Candidatus Minimicrobia sp. QA0096: one gene and its partner. The protein of the gene in region 2 interacts with the protein of the main gene of each other region in a pairwise test. Links are inferred from orthologs where the notes say so. Each region holds a gene or a part of one and is shown on either strand. Other genes may lie near its edges. The genes, in order: groL and AACH20_RS02190.

The links.
Region 1: the proteins of AACH20_RS02190 (region 2) and groL interact in binary tests that used the Escherichia coli proteins (3 or more experiments, as listed by UniProt). The link is inferred for Candidatus Minimicrobia sp. QA0096 from one-to-one orthologs.

The regions. Positions count from the first base shown.
Region 1 is NZ_OZ017288.1:537,871-545,601, reverse strand. The notes cover bases 2,198-5,091. They hold groL (chaperonin GroEL), read right to left. Parts: upstream 4,520-5,091; coding sequence 2,876-4,519; downstream 2,198-2,875. Other genes in these bases: AACH20_RS02900 (hypothetical protein), read right to left, coding at 4,875-5,091; AACH20_RS02905 (co-chaperone GroES), read right to left, coding at 4,536-4,805; AACH20_RS02915 (hypothetical protein), read left to right, coding at 2,302-2,814; AACH20_RS02920 (bifunctional phosphoglucose/phosphomannose isomerase), read right to left, coding at 2,198-2,224. Also shown: AACH20_RS02925 (ABC transporter permease), read left to right, coding at 1-1,182; more of AACH20_RS02920, read right to left, coding at 1,184-2,197; more of AACH20_RS02900, read right to left, coding at 5,092-5,750; AACH20_RS02895 (UDP-N-acetylmuramoyl-tripeptide--D-alanyl-D-alanine ligase), read left to right, coding at 5,839-7,128; AACH20_RS02890 (UDP-N-acetylmuramoyl-L-alanyl-D-glutamate--2,6-diaminopimelate ligase), read right to left, coding at 7,085-7,731.
Region 2 is NZ_OZ017288.1:405,912-413,544, forward strand. The notes cover bases 1-2,796. They hold AACH20_RS02190 (nucleotide exchange factor GrpE), read right to left. Parts: upstream 1,733-2,796; coding sequence 1,268-1,732; downstream 1-1,267. Other genes in these bases: dnaK (molecular chaperone DnaK), read right to left, coding at 1-1,122; AACH20_RS02195 (transcriptional regulator), read right to left, coding at 1,751-2,461; AACH20_RS02200 (LssY C-terminal domain-containing protein), read right to left, coding at 2,512-2,796. In the rest of the region: more of AACH20_RS02200, read right to left, coding at 2,797-3,879; AACH20_RS02205 (guanylate kinase), read right to left, coding at 3,876-4,586; AACH20_RS02210 (5' nucleotidase, NT5C type), read right to left, coding at 4,596-5,054; AACH20_RS02215 (GTP-binding protein LepA), read right to left, coding at 5,057-6,019; AACH20_RS02220 (hypothetical protein), read right to left, coding at 6,130-6,600; AACH20_RS02225 (dUTP diphosphatase), read right to left, coding at 6,675-6,989; AACH20_RS02230 (SemiSWEET family transporter), read right to left, coding at 7,207-7,470. UniProt on the Escherichia coli protein: Participates actively in the response to hyperosmotic and heat shock by preventing the aggregation of stress-denatured proteins, in association with DnaK and GrpE. It is the nucleotide exchange factor for DnaK and may function as a thermosensor.

The DNA of each region.
Region 1 (7,731 bases), 130 kb from region 2 along the record:
AACGCTACTCAGGCGCTACGAGCTAATCGTGGACGAACATTTTTGACAATTGTAGGCGTAGCTATTGGCATCGCCAGCATCACCATGGTTCTATCTCTAACTGGCGGATTTAATCACCTATTAGGCGACAATTCCAACCAATCATCTGCTCCTGTCGCTATTGTTAAGTCTGGCAATCAAAAAGCCATCCCGAATCTACTGACCGAATCCGACAACACGACGACAGTCAACACATTGACTGAAACGGACGCCAGGGATATAGAAAAAATTGCCAATACAAAAGCTGCGCCAATTGCATTTCTGCACGCCGAACTGCGCGCCCGCGAAGGTAAAGTCGATATCCAAAACGCCGCGTTAATCGGCAGTACGGAATCGCTAAAAGACGTCGCTAATTTGCAAATTGCTACTGGGCAATTTATTAACGACATCGGCGGAGTTGTCGTCGGTCAGCAATTGTCGGTCGATTTGTTCGGCACCGAAAGATCCATCGGAAACGTTATTTACATCCGAAATCAACCATTGACCGTTGTTGGCGTGTTGAAGAATATTGAAAATCAAGCCAGTTATTTGGACGTGAATTTTAATAACGCCGCCATTATTCCATTGTCTGTGATTAAAAAATTCACCCAAGGAACGCCGCAGATTCAGCAAATCATCGTAACTACCAAAGATTATAAAAATCTCAATTCAGTCATAAAATCGGCTGACGATATTTTGAAGAAGAATCATGATAGTGATAAGAATTATCGAATCGTTTCCGGTGAAGAGATAAACGAAAAGAAGTCTAATGTCGCGAGGTTTCTCTCGATAATCTTAACTGTCATCGGTATTATTTCTCTGTTAATCGGTGGAATAGGCGTTATGAACGTGATGCTTGTCAATGTCGCCGAGCGCCAGCGTGAAGTCGGCGTCAGACGAGCCGTCGGCGCCACAGGCTGGGATATCATCAATCAATTCTTAATCGAGGCAGCGATCATCGGATTCCTCGGCGGAATATTGGGCTATGGATTAGGCTTGGTGGGAGCTTATATTGCCAGCTTATATTTACCTCTCACACCTTATATTTATTGGCAAACAGCCGTCTTATCAATTGGACTATCAATAATCATCGGCGTAATTTCTGGCGTATATCCAGCAGCCCGCGCCACCAGACGCGACCCAATCGAATCTCTACGATATTAAATTAACTAAGTTCCGCTTTCAATTTTTCAATCAACTGAACTGGACCAGGATTGACTCCATTGAGAATGGCTGTGTAAATACTAGCCGCGTCAGCCAGCACCAAACCCCACAGTAATTGTTCCATAAGCGTCTTTCCTCGAAGTTCCAGTACGTGCGCTTTTGGTCGCTTGCCACTTAACAGTCGGTCGCTCAGCTCCATTCGCTCGCGGATTCTGTCCCGCTCCAAATTGCTACGAATATCAAAAACCGTAAACGGCTTTTCTACTGGATGCGACGACCAGCCGATAAACTCGTTATGATTAAATTCTGGATATTGATTCGAGAACGCCAAATTCTTCGCCGATTCATTCCAGCTGATCTTCCATTTATACGCCAGCGGCCAAGTCAGTTCACCGCCAAAAACAACCAACGTCTTGCCAATTGTTAATTTCGCAATCTGCTTCGCCAAATTATCAGCTTCTGGCGTTTTGGCTGTCCAATTAGATATCTCGCCCGCCAACCAATCAGCGCTATTTTTCACCTGATCGTACAAATCATTATCAATCACCCAAAAATGTTGTAATAGTTTCAATAATCCTCGCAAATGGTAAACCGTCGACATTCGTGGCTGCGCGCCAGCTGGAACTTGAGCGTAAGTTACATTGTCATTTTTCGCTCGCTCAATCAACGCTCCACCAATCGACATAGCCGCCAGACATGCCTTCTTTTCCAATGCTTGCTGATAGCAACTCAGAGTTTCCTCGGTATTGCCCGAATGACTAACCGCAATAACCAACGTTTCCTCGCTCACGAACCCCGGCAAATCATAGCCCTTCACCACTTCAAGTGGAATATGCAACCAGCCCGCGGTCAAAACTCGAACCATATCAGCCGCTAAAGCCGAACCGCCCATTCCCGCGATCACAATATTCTTGAAATCTCGACGCTGGTTCGCGCCTTCGTGGATCGACACCTCATATCGAGCTTGTTCTGGGATATTCAAAACGCCGCTCAAAACGTCGCCTGGATCATATTGTTTTATCACATTCATATCATCTAACATCTTGCGCTCCTTTGTTAACTCATGTTATAGTGTAACATATATAAGCTTAAACAATTTAATATATAAGGTGGGTTATAATGGATTCTCAAGCTAATCAATCATTCAGTGACGACCAAGAACTGGCTAAGGTATTAGCTGGCGTATCACAAAATACAGACAATAATTTACAGTTCGAAGAAACAAATGCTACAGCTTCACCTGTAATTAATCCTGCAACCATCTCACCGGATCCTGTCGCTACGGATCAAAACGATGAGCCTGCTATTGATGATATAGCGAAGCCTGCCGCTCCAGAGTCAGTTATGCCAACTCCAACAGTCAGCACACCAGCTCCAGCTGCAGCCGCAGATCCTACGCTTGATACGATTAAGCAAACTGCCTTGAACGAGTTGCGTCCATTAGTCGACAAGCTAGATGTTTCTCCAGAGGAAAAGTTTGACACTTACCTATTACTTCTTCGTTCTACGGACGATAAAACTCTGATCGCACCAGCACACGACGCTGCTGTAGCTATTGTCGATGAAGCTCGCCGCGCACAGGCTCTACTGGATATCATTAAAGAAATCGACTACTTATCAAATCCTCGATAGTCCATTCCTCCAAAATAAAAACCCGCCATTTTCGGCGGGATTTTTATTGCTCGGGGCAGATTTACATCATACCCATTCCCGGCATACCGCCAGGAGCAGCTGCAACCTCAGCCTCTGGAATATCAACCACCAAAGCGCCCATAGTTGCCGCAGTTGATGCAATTGATACTGCGTTTTGAACAGCTTCTTTAGTCACACGAGCTGGATCAATAACACCAGCCTTCTTCACGTCAATCAGACCGTCTTCTGGCTTCATAACGTTAACGCCGAATCCAGGTTTGCCAGATTCAACTTGAGCAAGCAGTGCATCAGCATTCAACCCGGCGTTTTTCATAATCTGCAAGAACGGTTGCTTCAGAGCGTCTTTCAAGATCTGTCGACCGACCGACAAACTATCTGCGCCGCTAACTTTTAGATTGCCAGCCAAATTGACCAAAGTTACGCCACCACCAGCAACAATTCCCTCAGCCAAAGCCGCCTTAGTAGCCGCCACGGCGTCATCAACGCGGAATTTCTTTTCGTCAATTTCAGTCTCAGTCGCGCCACCAACCTTAATAACCGCAACCTTGCCAGATAATGCCGCGGCACGCTTGTCGAATTGTTCTTTTTCATACTCACTTGAAGCATTTTCTGAAAGCGATTTAATCTCAGCAATTCGCTCCTTCACGCCTGAAGGCTTGCCCGCGCCTTCGATAATTGTCGTTTCGTCTTTACCAACAATCACCTTGCGCGCCGAACCCAAAACTTCCAAGCCAGCGTTTTCGAATGTCAATCCGTGATCTTCAGAAATCACAATCGCGCCAGTCAGCACAGCGATATCACGAAGAACATCTTTACGACGATCACCGAAACTTGGCGCCTTAACAGCTACGGTATTGAATACGCCCTTCAATTTGTTCAAGACCAAAATGCTCAAAGCTTCGCCTTCAACTTCATCAGCAATCAGAACAACGTCCTTTTTACCGCTTTGTGCCAATTTTTCCAACATTGGCAAGAATTCTTGTACACTAGAAATCTTCTTATCGGTAATCAAAATCGCTGGCTTTTCGTACACAGCCTCCTGACGACCCGCATCAGTAACAAAGAACGGACTCACCCAACCCTTGTCCAAGCTAAAACCTTCGACAACTTCAGCTTCCAGCTCCAAGCCTTGACCAGCCTCAACAGTAACTACGCCGTCTTTGCCAACTTTCTCGATTACGCCAGCAATCAATTTACCAATTTCTGCATCACCCGCCGAAATCGTAGCAACTTCAGCCACGCGATCAGACTTGCCTTCAATCGGCTCAGCCAATTTGTTCAATTCTTTAACAATTTCCGCGCCAGCTTGCTCGATACCTTTCCTAAGTTCCATCGGATTATGTCCAGCCGCAATCAATCGATTTGCCTCTTTCAAAATCGAGTACGTCAACACCGTTACAGTCGTTGTGCCGTCGCCTGCTTGCTTGTTCAAGTTCTTAGCGGCCTGTTTGATTAAATCGGCACCGACTTTATAGCCCAGCGTTTCGTCATCATTTTCTGGCAATTCAATTCCTTCAGCCACAGTTACGCCGTCATGAGTAACAGTTGGTCCACCAAAACCCTTCGCAATCACAACATTGCGACCCTTTGGACCGTAAGTTACCTTAACTGCGTCGTATAGTGACTTAGCGCCGCCAAGCACGCGATTTCGCGCATCGTCATCATAAAAAACTTTTTTTGCCATAATTAAACTCCCCTTTTTATCCAACAACCGTTGCTAAAATATCTTCTTCGCGAACAACCAAATATTCCGTGCCGTCAATTTTCAAATCCGTAGTCGAATATTCCTTATAGACAATTCGATCACCGACTTTGACGTTCTTCACATCGCCGCCAACTGCTTTAACTTCCGCAACTACTGGCTTTTCTTTAGCGTTATCAGGCAAGTAAATTCCGCTCGCTGTCTGAGTCTTTGCTTCTTCACGCACCGCTACAACACGGTCGCCAAGAGGCTTAATAGGTGTACTCACGTTATCCTCCATTTCGTTAACAATACATTTATTGTAGCGCAACAAATTAGCACTCGTCAAGTGTGAGTGCTAATTATTTTGTCTTTTACAATCTTCTTCTCTGACCATCTCTTCAAGAACACCCTTATAATATGAAATCTTTCCTCTAATAACACGCTTCTTAGGAATTAAGCCATCTTCATCATAGCCAAAGTCACCAGCCTTGTGATTAAAGCCAGACCAGATAGCACGGTAGTCCATGCAATACTTATCATTATTAGCCTTACGTGCTGCGGTTTTCGTTGATTTTATATCAAAACCAAATACATATATATTACCGTCTCTTACATATTCAACCAAAATATCAGTCCCAGCAAGGTCGCCTTCAACGCTAGATGTATAAACAGCTTGTACTCCCTCAACCTCATTTAGGGCCATCTCAGCGGCGATTTCATGGCGCATACCATTAATTACATAATTTAAAAATCTATGCGCATTTTTAACCTCTTTATCACTATAATCAAGATGATTCATAGCATTTTCAATATCCGATATAAGCTCTGACTTACGAGTGTATTGTCCTTCGCTGATAATAGTCCGCAGAATTTTATTAAAGGCTACGACCGTCTCTTTTTCTTTTATCTTATTATTACGTTCATAAAATGCCCCGTTCCTATAAGACTCGAGATTCTCCTCCGATCGAATCCAATAAGGCATGATCTGTATCAACTCCAGCACTCTATCTTTCGGCATTTTGTCTGTGTCGCTTCTTTCTCTTAAAGTATCATCCGCCACACCTGACGCGACATATCTATCCACTAATCGATATGAACTTTCCGGATTAAAATCTCTGGTTGCAGCTCGCCCTATTCCTAATACAATTTCACGCAGTCTTTCTTGGTATTCGGAAGATTCAACAATCCCCCAAGCAATCTCAGCTACTCCTGATTCTCTAGCAATCTCCATACAATGGTTGCTATAATACCATAAAATCATTAAAGAGGCAACCTCACACCCTTCTCCCTACTGTTCCTCAATCTGTTATAATAACTCCATGCAATTATTCAAACATCTCTTAGAAACAATTCTCGGCTCTTATGTAAAAAAATATCTTAAATCTCATCCTGACACTAAACTAATTGCTGTAGTCGGCAGCGTTGGTAAAACTAGCGTAAAATCAGCAACCGCCACTGTTCTATCAGAAAAATTCACCGTGCGCCATAGTCGTGGCAATTTGAACACAACCTTAAGTGCGCCGCTGGAAATCTTAGGCGTAGACGGGCCAAAAAACGCCAAATCTCCCCTAGCCTGGCTAAAAGTCTTCTCCGCAGCACACGCCAGCATAAAAAACCCCGAATCTCCAGATATAATTATTCAAGAATGTGGTATTGATTGCCCTGGTGAAATGGCTACTTTTATGCGCTATATCCAGCCCGACATTGCCATAATTACCTCTGTTGCACCTGAACATATGGAGTTTTTCAAAAATATGGATACGGTAGCTCATGAGGAACTGTCCATTAGCCAGGTCGCTAAAAAAACCATCTTCAACCTTCACGATATCGATGAAAAATATCATAATCTCATAGTTGGAAATCGCGTAAGTTACGGCGATGGATCCGCTGATGTTTTCCTGGAAATTAAAAAGACTACAGATACTGGCTGTATTGTCAATTTAAGACACTCCGAAAAAACTTCTCAGGATATAAATATTTCTGTATTGGGCAAACACAACATCCGCTCAATCACTGGCGCGGCGGCGGCGGGATTGGCTTGCGGAATGAATATTGAAGAAGTTGCATCGGCTTTAACAAAAATCAGACCAGTTTCAGGCAGAATGAATATTTTACGTGGCATACGCGGTTGCACATTACTGGACGACACTTACAACGCCAGCCCTATTGCCATGGAAAATTCGCTAAAAACACTCTATTCCATCTCCGCCGATCACAAGATTGCCGTATTGGGAGATATGAATGAACTGGGCGAAACATCCGAATCGGAGCATAAAAAAATCGGTGAAATTTGCGACCCTAAACAGCTAGAATCGCTCATCACTGTCGGTAAAATGGCTAAGAAACACCTCGCGCCAATCGCTGAAAAAAATGGCTGTAAAGTAATTTCTTTTGACACGGCGCTTGAAGCTGGAGAATTCCTGAAAAATAGCGACATTAAAGATACGACAATTCTATTCAAAGGCTCACAGGGCGGCATTTACCTTGAAGACGCCGTGAAAGAATTGCTGCTCGACCCAAGCGATGTAGAAAAATTAGTTCGCCAATCACAAAGCTGGAAACAGATTAAAGCGAAATTTTACGACTCTTTTTCTCAATCTCAGAAATAATTTCCTGAACGACTTTCTTGTCGTTCCACGGAATTCGCTTGCCATTCACAATTCGGTACTGCTCATGACCCATACCCGTAATCAGAACCGTATCGCCACGAACAGCCGACCTCAGAGCTTGATAAATCGCCTGTTTTCGATCAGCAATTTCCGTCATTTTATGAGCCTTTTTCGTTCGCTCAATTCCCTGACGAATCATTGCCCGAATTTCATCTGGATTTTCGTTATAGCTTTCCTCGTCAGTTAGAAAAATCCTATCTGCCAAATTAGCCGCCAGCTCGCCCATAATCGGTCGCTTTGTCTTATCTCTGTCACCACACGCACCAAACACCAAAGTTAATCGCCCCTTGGTAATTTTATGAGTGGTTTTTAGCAATTTTTCCAACGCGTCTGGCGTGTGAGCATAATCCACAATAATATCAATTCCAATCTTATTTTCTACTCGCTCGAATCGTCCAGGAATCGCTTCCAAATTCGCCACGCCCTCTTGGATATCTTCCAACTTTATCCCCAACAAATATGCCAACGACACCGCAGCCGACATATTCATCACGTTAAATTCGCCAGGCAAATTAGTCGCCAACTCCAAATGAGTTTGATGAT
Region 2 (7,633 bases):
ACCTTGAATTGCGGCACCAACAGCCACAACCTCATCTGGGTTCACGCCTTGCATTGGATCTTTTCCAAAGAAATTCTTTACGCGCTCGACCACAGCTGGCATACGAGTCATTCCACCAACCATAACTACATTGTTAATATCGGACTTAGAAAGCTTGGCGTCCTTCAAAGCCTTTTCTACTGGACCATCCAAGCGATCCAATAAATCCTTAACCAAATCTTCCAACTTGGCACGACTCAAGCTCATCTCAAAGTGCTTTGGACCGTCAGCATCGGCGGTAATAAATGGAATGTTGACTTCATATTCCGTAACCGTCGACAATTCTTTCTTTGCCTTTTCAGCCTCATCCTTCAGGCGTTGCATCGCTGCATTATCTTTACGAAGATCAATTCCTTCCTTCGACTTGAAGTCGTCCAAGAAGTAATTGACAATAGCGTTGTCGAAATCCTCACCGCCAAGGTGTGTGTCGCCATTAGTTGCTTTAACCTCAAATACACCGTCGCCTAGCTCCAGCACCGACACGTCAAACGTACCGCCACCAAGGTCGAATACTACGATAGTTTCGTCGTTTTTACCCTTTTCTAGGCCGTACGCCAAAGCTGCAGCTGTTGGTTCGTTGATAATACGCTTAACTTCCAATCCAGCAATTTTACCAGCATCCTTAGTCGCTTGGCGCTGTGAATCGTCAAAGTACGCTGGCACCGTAATCACCGCTTCCGTTACTTTTTCACCCAAGAAAGCCTCGGCGTCAGCCTTGATTTTACTAAGAATCATTGCTGAAACTTCTTCTGGCGTGTATTCCTTATCGCCCATTTCGACTGCCACACCAGTACCTTTTTTAACAATCTTGTACGGCATGATATCCAAGTCTTTTTGCACTTCCTTATCGTCAAACTTACGACCAATCAAACGCTTAACGCCGTAAATCGTGTTTTTTGGGTTTGTTACACGCTGACGCTGAGCAACTTGACCGACAAGTCGTTCGCCCTTTTTATTGACCGCAACTACAGACGGTGTAGTACGATTGCCTTCAGCATTAGAAATAACCTCTGGTTTTCCAGCTAACATATACGCAAATGCGCTGTTGGTTGTACCAAGGTCAATACCAATAATTTTACCCATATGATTCCCCTTTCTGCTATGATCACATCTGGTCTATATCTTATATTCATTCTAGCACTCTTTCGTGGCGAGTGCCAACTATCTCAGTATAAATAATTAGCACTCTCATGTCAAGAGTGCTAATCGCTATTTTTTCGCAATCACATTACTTACGAGCAACTTTTACCATTGCGTCGCGAATAACTGAGCCGTTCAAAGTATAACCAGCGCGAAGCTCCTCGACAATAACTTCCTTATCGCCATCCGTCGATTCGTCAAATTGAACAGCCTGATGAAATTCAGGATTAAATAGAGTGCCAGGTTTGGCGTCAATTTTCTCCAAACCAATCTCCTTCAATTGCTTGTCAAGTTGCTTGCTCAGACCAGCCACGCCCTTAACCCACGCATTATCTTGAATCTCCTCTGGGACGTTGGCAACAGCCCGCTCAATCGTATCAACAACTGGCAATAATTTCATCACCGACTTAGTTTGACCCAACTCGTGCGCTGATTGCTTTTCTGCATCCACGCGCTTACGATAATTCTCAAAATCCGCTCGAGTTCGCTGCAGATCCGACGTCAGCTCAGCAATTTCTTTCTCTAAATCTTCAGCTTTTTTATTCTTCGTCATTTTTCCTCCTTTTAGCCACTACAAGACTTCTTCCAGCATCGCGCCCGTACGACGCACCAGCTCCATCGTTCGACGATAATTTTGTCGCGTCGGACCAATCACACCGATGTAATTATCGCCACCAGACGATGACTTAAATTTACTTATAATCAACGTAGCTCCACTACTTTTACCAATTGGGTTTTCGCTACCAATAAACACATTTAGCGGTTCGTCCGGTGCCGCTTCGCGCAGCCACGGTTCGATATTGTCAATCAATTTAGCAACCGCCTGAACGTGATCGCCATCACCAAACTCTGGTTGACTAAAGAGCTGAGTCATTCCGTTCATATATAAACTCGAACCAAACGACGCAAAACCAAAATTGCCAGTCATTTCCACCAAACCATCAACTGCTCGACGAATCGCTTTGTCTGAAGTATCAACATTTGAATTGACGTGCGCCTCAATTGCCTTCGTGCTGCTATCAATACCGCTCGGCAATTCCGTCATTTGCGCCGCCGTGATTCCATTGACATAAAAACGATATCCCTTATCTGTCGGAATTCGACCTGCGCTCGTGTGAGGCGCCTCAATAAATCCCATCTCCTCAAGTTTTGCCATTTCACTGCGAATCGTGGCGCTACTCACACCAAACAGTTTGGCTAGCGTTACACTACCAACTGGCGCCGCAATTTCAGCGTACTGTTCGATAATAGCGACAAGGATTGCTTGTTGACGTTCGGTCATAGTCCAATTATATCGCAAATCTAGCACTCATACAAGCAGAGTGCCAAGCCTTATCGTCTTTCCGTAAAGTAGCGCGCTGCATCTGAAGAGAACAACATCATGATCATAATATGCACGCCAATTGAGATCAAAAGCAGCATAATCGACGCATTAATTCGCCCAATTGTCACGGATAAAGATTCGGTGACAATAGCTAATGTCGCTACAGAAAGTAGTGAGATTCGCGCCCGGCTACTTCCTCGAAGTAGCAGTCCAACCAGCACGATTTCCGCCACGACCAACAGCACATTAAAGCCGGCCATCATCGATAACATGGTATTCGCGGCATTTATATCAATTCCGTCAATATTCGCAACCTGCACCAAAGTCGTCGGCCAACTAGAAAAGTCCACCAACATTTGCCCAATTGTGAATAACGACGCCAGAATCATTAATCCGCCGCCAATTAAAATCTGCGGTGGTCGGCGACTCCAAAGCTCTTCCAGTAAAGTTTCGTGATTTCGCGGATGACGATCATAAATTGTGCCATCCATAATCACCCCGAGCCGCGTTGAAGCCGTGACATTATCGTCAGCCTTTATTCGACCAACTCCCAAAATTGGCAAATCGCCATCAGTGCGGATAGAATCTCCAAGACCATTGCGCGAATGATAGCCCGTTGAAAAATCCTTTAATATCGTCACTCTAACATTTTTATTGTTACTTTTAACCGACTCAATGATATAATCTCGTTCAATATCAATATTCTCGTCAATTTTATGCGTGAACTGGAAAGTAAACAAAGAAAAGCCAACGCTCTTATCGTATGTACCAGCCGCCAACCAATCAACTCGATGACCGCCAGGAAGAAGCCAGCCAGTTGGGCATCGCCAAAACCTAACATGATGACGACGCCTTGGATTGCCGTCAACTTCCTGCTGATAAGCAAAGTCCTGCCGTCTACCAAACAAAAATGCGGGCGACACCGGTGCATTTGGATAACTACGACCACTCAGCACCGTAAGCACCATTTTCCAAGCCGACCTTGGAGTTATGTCATCCGCCAAAACCCAGCCAGCCTCAGTCATTGCCTTATGGAGCTTTTCTTCTGAACCACGCACGCTCAAATTGACAGGGTCGCTTAATACTCCGTCCGCCGTTCGCGTCCTGCCAATAAAATAATTCGGTACGTACATATTGCTCAAAATTCGATGAAGCCTAGGCAACGCCAAATATGCCACAATTATCCACACAACAAAGAACAAGCCAACCAGCCACCAGCCGCCCGTCGCCCAACCTTCTCTAAGTACCAACCATGCCAACCAAAACGATGCCAGACCTGCAAAGATAAAAAAGGATTGGTCTAACAATGTAGTCAAGGTCTTCGAGGAGCGATCTTGCCTGGCTGCTATTTTTTTTGGAGTTTTTACTGAACTCATAGATTAATTATATCATTGAGGAGATTTCGAGCTATCAAACGCGCCTCGTCATCTTGACGCTTAAACACGTCGCCGCGCAAAATAATTTCCTCAGTCACTCGAATTGCTCGCTCCAAATCGTCATTGATAATCACGTGATAATACGGAACTTCAAGCGCGTAAGCCAACTCTTTTATCGCCGAGGCGTGACGCTTTGGCCACTCCGCTTGAAAATCTTCTTCGGTTGCGTAACGCTTTTTTAATCGCTCAATCCAAGTTTGGCTATTTGGCGGCACAATGAAAATCGCAATGCTATCTGGCGCCAGTCGCTCATATTCCTCCACGCCCTGAACGTCAATGTCAGTAATTGCCACGCGGTTCTGGTCATGCGCTAATTTCAACTCAGCCACCGACGTCCCATAAACTGTACCGTGAACAAACTTCGCCTCGATAAATTCATTATTTTGTAGCATATTTTCGGCAGTTCGCGAATCAATAAAGTGATAATCAATTCCATCTTGCTCGGCGCATCCGTTATTTGTGCGTGGCGAACGCGTAGTATGAGAAACGATATCGCGAAACCCTGGCGACTTCAATAATTGTTTTTTTATCGTGTCTTTGCCCGCACCAGAAATTCCCGCGAGCAGCGCAATTTTCGTACTTTTAACCAACTCAATTGTTGATTCAGTTGGCTGATAATTTGTAATAAGATCTTCAATACTTGGCATAATATCTACCTATAATAACTCATCAAGTACAGATTGCCAATTGGGAAATTCAGAACTTCCAAAACGAATAAGCCGACCAGAAAACTCGCCCGCATCATTCGCCGTCCGATCGTCAATCAAAATATCGCCTCGACTCAAATTCTTTGCTGACGAAAAAATAACCTTACGAAAGAAAATATTATCCGAACCTTCGCCACCAAAATACTTTTTCACCCACGCCAACTTATCTCCCAAAGCCGTCGGATTTTCCCACGGAGAAGAAGATAAAATGTATAAATCGTATTTGTCTTTCAGGGCGTAAACCGCCTCGATAGCTCCAGGCACGGGTTCCATTAAAGAAAAAATTCCTGGAATATTATCGTGATGACCAGCAAACTCATCAATCAACTCGGGCGATATTTTTGTTAAAGCAGATTTGAAATCCGCCAAAACGCCATCCATATCAATATAAACAATGAGTTTTTTCATAGTTAATCCCTTTTTAGCATCACCATAAATGCTTCGCTCGGTATGTCAACTTTACCAAAGCGCTTCATTCGTTTTTTACCGCGCGCTTGCTTGGCGAGAAGCTTCTTTTTACGACTGACATCGCCGCCGTAAAGATAGCCCGTAACGTCTTTTCGATAAGCGCCGATATTTTCCCTGGCAATAAACTTACCGCCAATTGCCGCTTGCAATGAAACTTCAAAACTCTGGCGCGGCACGACTTCTTTCAACTTCTTAACAATCTCGCGCCCCAAATGCTGCGATTCCGACCGATGGCACATTACGCTCAACGAATCAACCATTTCGCCCGCCACATAAAAATCGACACGCACCAAATCTTCCACTTGATAATCCGCCAACTCATAATTAAACGAACCGTAGCCGCTGGTAATAGATTTCAATTGGTCATAAAAATCCGTCAACAAATTCGCAAGTGGCGCCGCGAATGAAATCAGCGCCCGCTCGTCAATGTAACTCAGGTTTTTCTGGCGGCCACGCTTGCTCACAATCAACTGAATCACCGCACCGATGTAATCCTGCGACACAACAATTTCACCGTCAATCCACGGCTCGCGAATCTCTTTTATCTGCGCTGGGTCGGGCAATTCGCTGGCGGATTTAATATCCAGCTCCTCGCCATTCGTCAAACTAACTTGATAATCAGTACTCGGATTGGTCACAATCAAATCCAAATTATATTCACGCTCTAGTCGCTCGCGAATGATGTCCATATGAAGCAGACCCAAAAATCCAATTCGCACACCATAGCCCAGAACCGGCGAATTTTCCGGCTCGAATTGCAGCGCCGAATCGCTGAGGCTCAACTTTTCAATTGCCTCTTTCAGGTCATTATAGTCTTCATTGGACACTGGGAAAAACCCCGCATAAACGAAGGGCTTGACTTCTTTGTAGCCGGGTAGAGGGTGGACGGTAATTTTTTTGGTCATAACTATTTGTTATTATATCAGCTCAATGTTTTTATATAAACGCACAGTAAATCGCTCCTTGCATGCCTACTTATTCTCAGCAAATTATTCCTTACACACTGAGGTCTAACCTATAACTGCTCAAAAATCTTATGAGCTTGATTCTTGCCAATAGCCTGAACCAGTTCAGCGTAACTCATCCACCGACCGTGCTTAGCTTTGTCGCGACGATAGTCCTTCTCATCGGTAATATCGCCCTTAACTATTGCATCAACATTACGCCAAGCAATCCAAGGCATGTTATCGCTCAAAAAGCTATAATCTAGATGAACATAATTTTCGTTGATCAGTTTATAGTCTGACGATGAAAATCCGCGCGCATACAACTCGCGGAGAATAACGTCTGCTAGTTCAGCAAAGTTGTCAGCAGTGACACACAAAAAGTCATCGTATTCTTCACCAAGTTCGTATGATCGTCCATTCATAAAAACACAATACAAATCATCGTCGACAATTTTCTCATCCAACCACACACGACGATCGCGTGTTATCGGAATTACGCGACATCTAATCTTCTCTGTAAAGTTTTTGAAGTTACTCATAATTGCCAACAACAGATATATCAATACCTATTTCGTGCATTTTATTACATCTGCGCTTTTCAATACAGTATATACTATTTCCACTGTCGCGTCTGGTTGATCTTGTGCTTCTCAAAATACACTTCCGCCAAATTGACGTCAAACCGATTTGCCAATTCCATCAAATAGTTCAGTACGTCCGCAAACTCCTCGCGCAGATTGTCGTGGTTATCAGGTCTTTTTTCTCCCTTAAATCCTGTCTCTTTGCGAATCGCCTTCGCCAGCTCGCCAACTTCCTCGGCTAACAATAAGAATACTTCAGTGACAGAATTTTTATCCCAACCTTTCTCCTTACAAGTTTGATCGAGGTGTTTTTGTAATTCAGTTAAGCTTATTGTTTGTGGATTCATGGTTTTTCCTTCTTTAATCTTAATTAACTTACACTTGATGAAATATAAACATAGCAGGAAGCAAGAATCTGCTCGCTATCCAATCCTATTTTTAATTACTATTATACTCTGATTTATCAAACAATATATCACTTTGGTTAAATATTTTTTCCTGTGATAGTCCAAAATCTCTACCAGCAACTTTTTTATGAAGTTGCTGGTTTTGTTTATATAACTTTTATAAAGAAGTAATAAAAGTTAAACCGCCTAATATCACTCCCGCTGCATTGGGAATGATGAGGATCCAGTCTTTTTTAGGTTCTTTTGTCCAACCATAGATTACCCAAATTAAACAAGAAACTGCTGCGAATAGTGGTTGGAATGGTTGAGCTTTTTCTCCTTGTAGGTTAGCGATAATTTGTGGAATATATGCAATAAAGACAAGGATCCCAATAAAAGCTCCAATAGATCCGACAAAGCGATTAATTTTTTGTTTAGACATATAATACCTCATGAGGTTTTATTATATTATAAAGGAAAAGATGCTGTCAATAATTTTGTGTAAACACTCTAGTAGAGTCTTCAAACAAAGTAACTAAGTAACGTTCCAGAGCCTCCTCGTTAGGAAAAAGAACCTTCTATTTCGTTTGACGTTTGATTTCTTT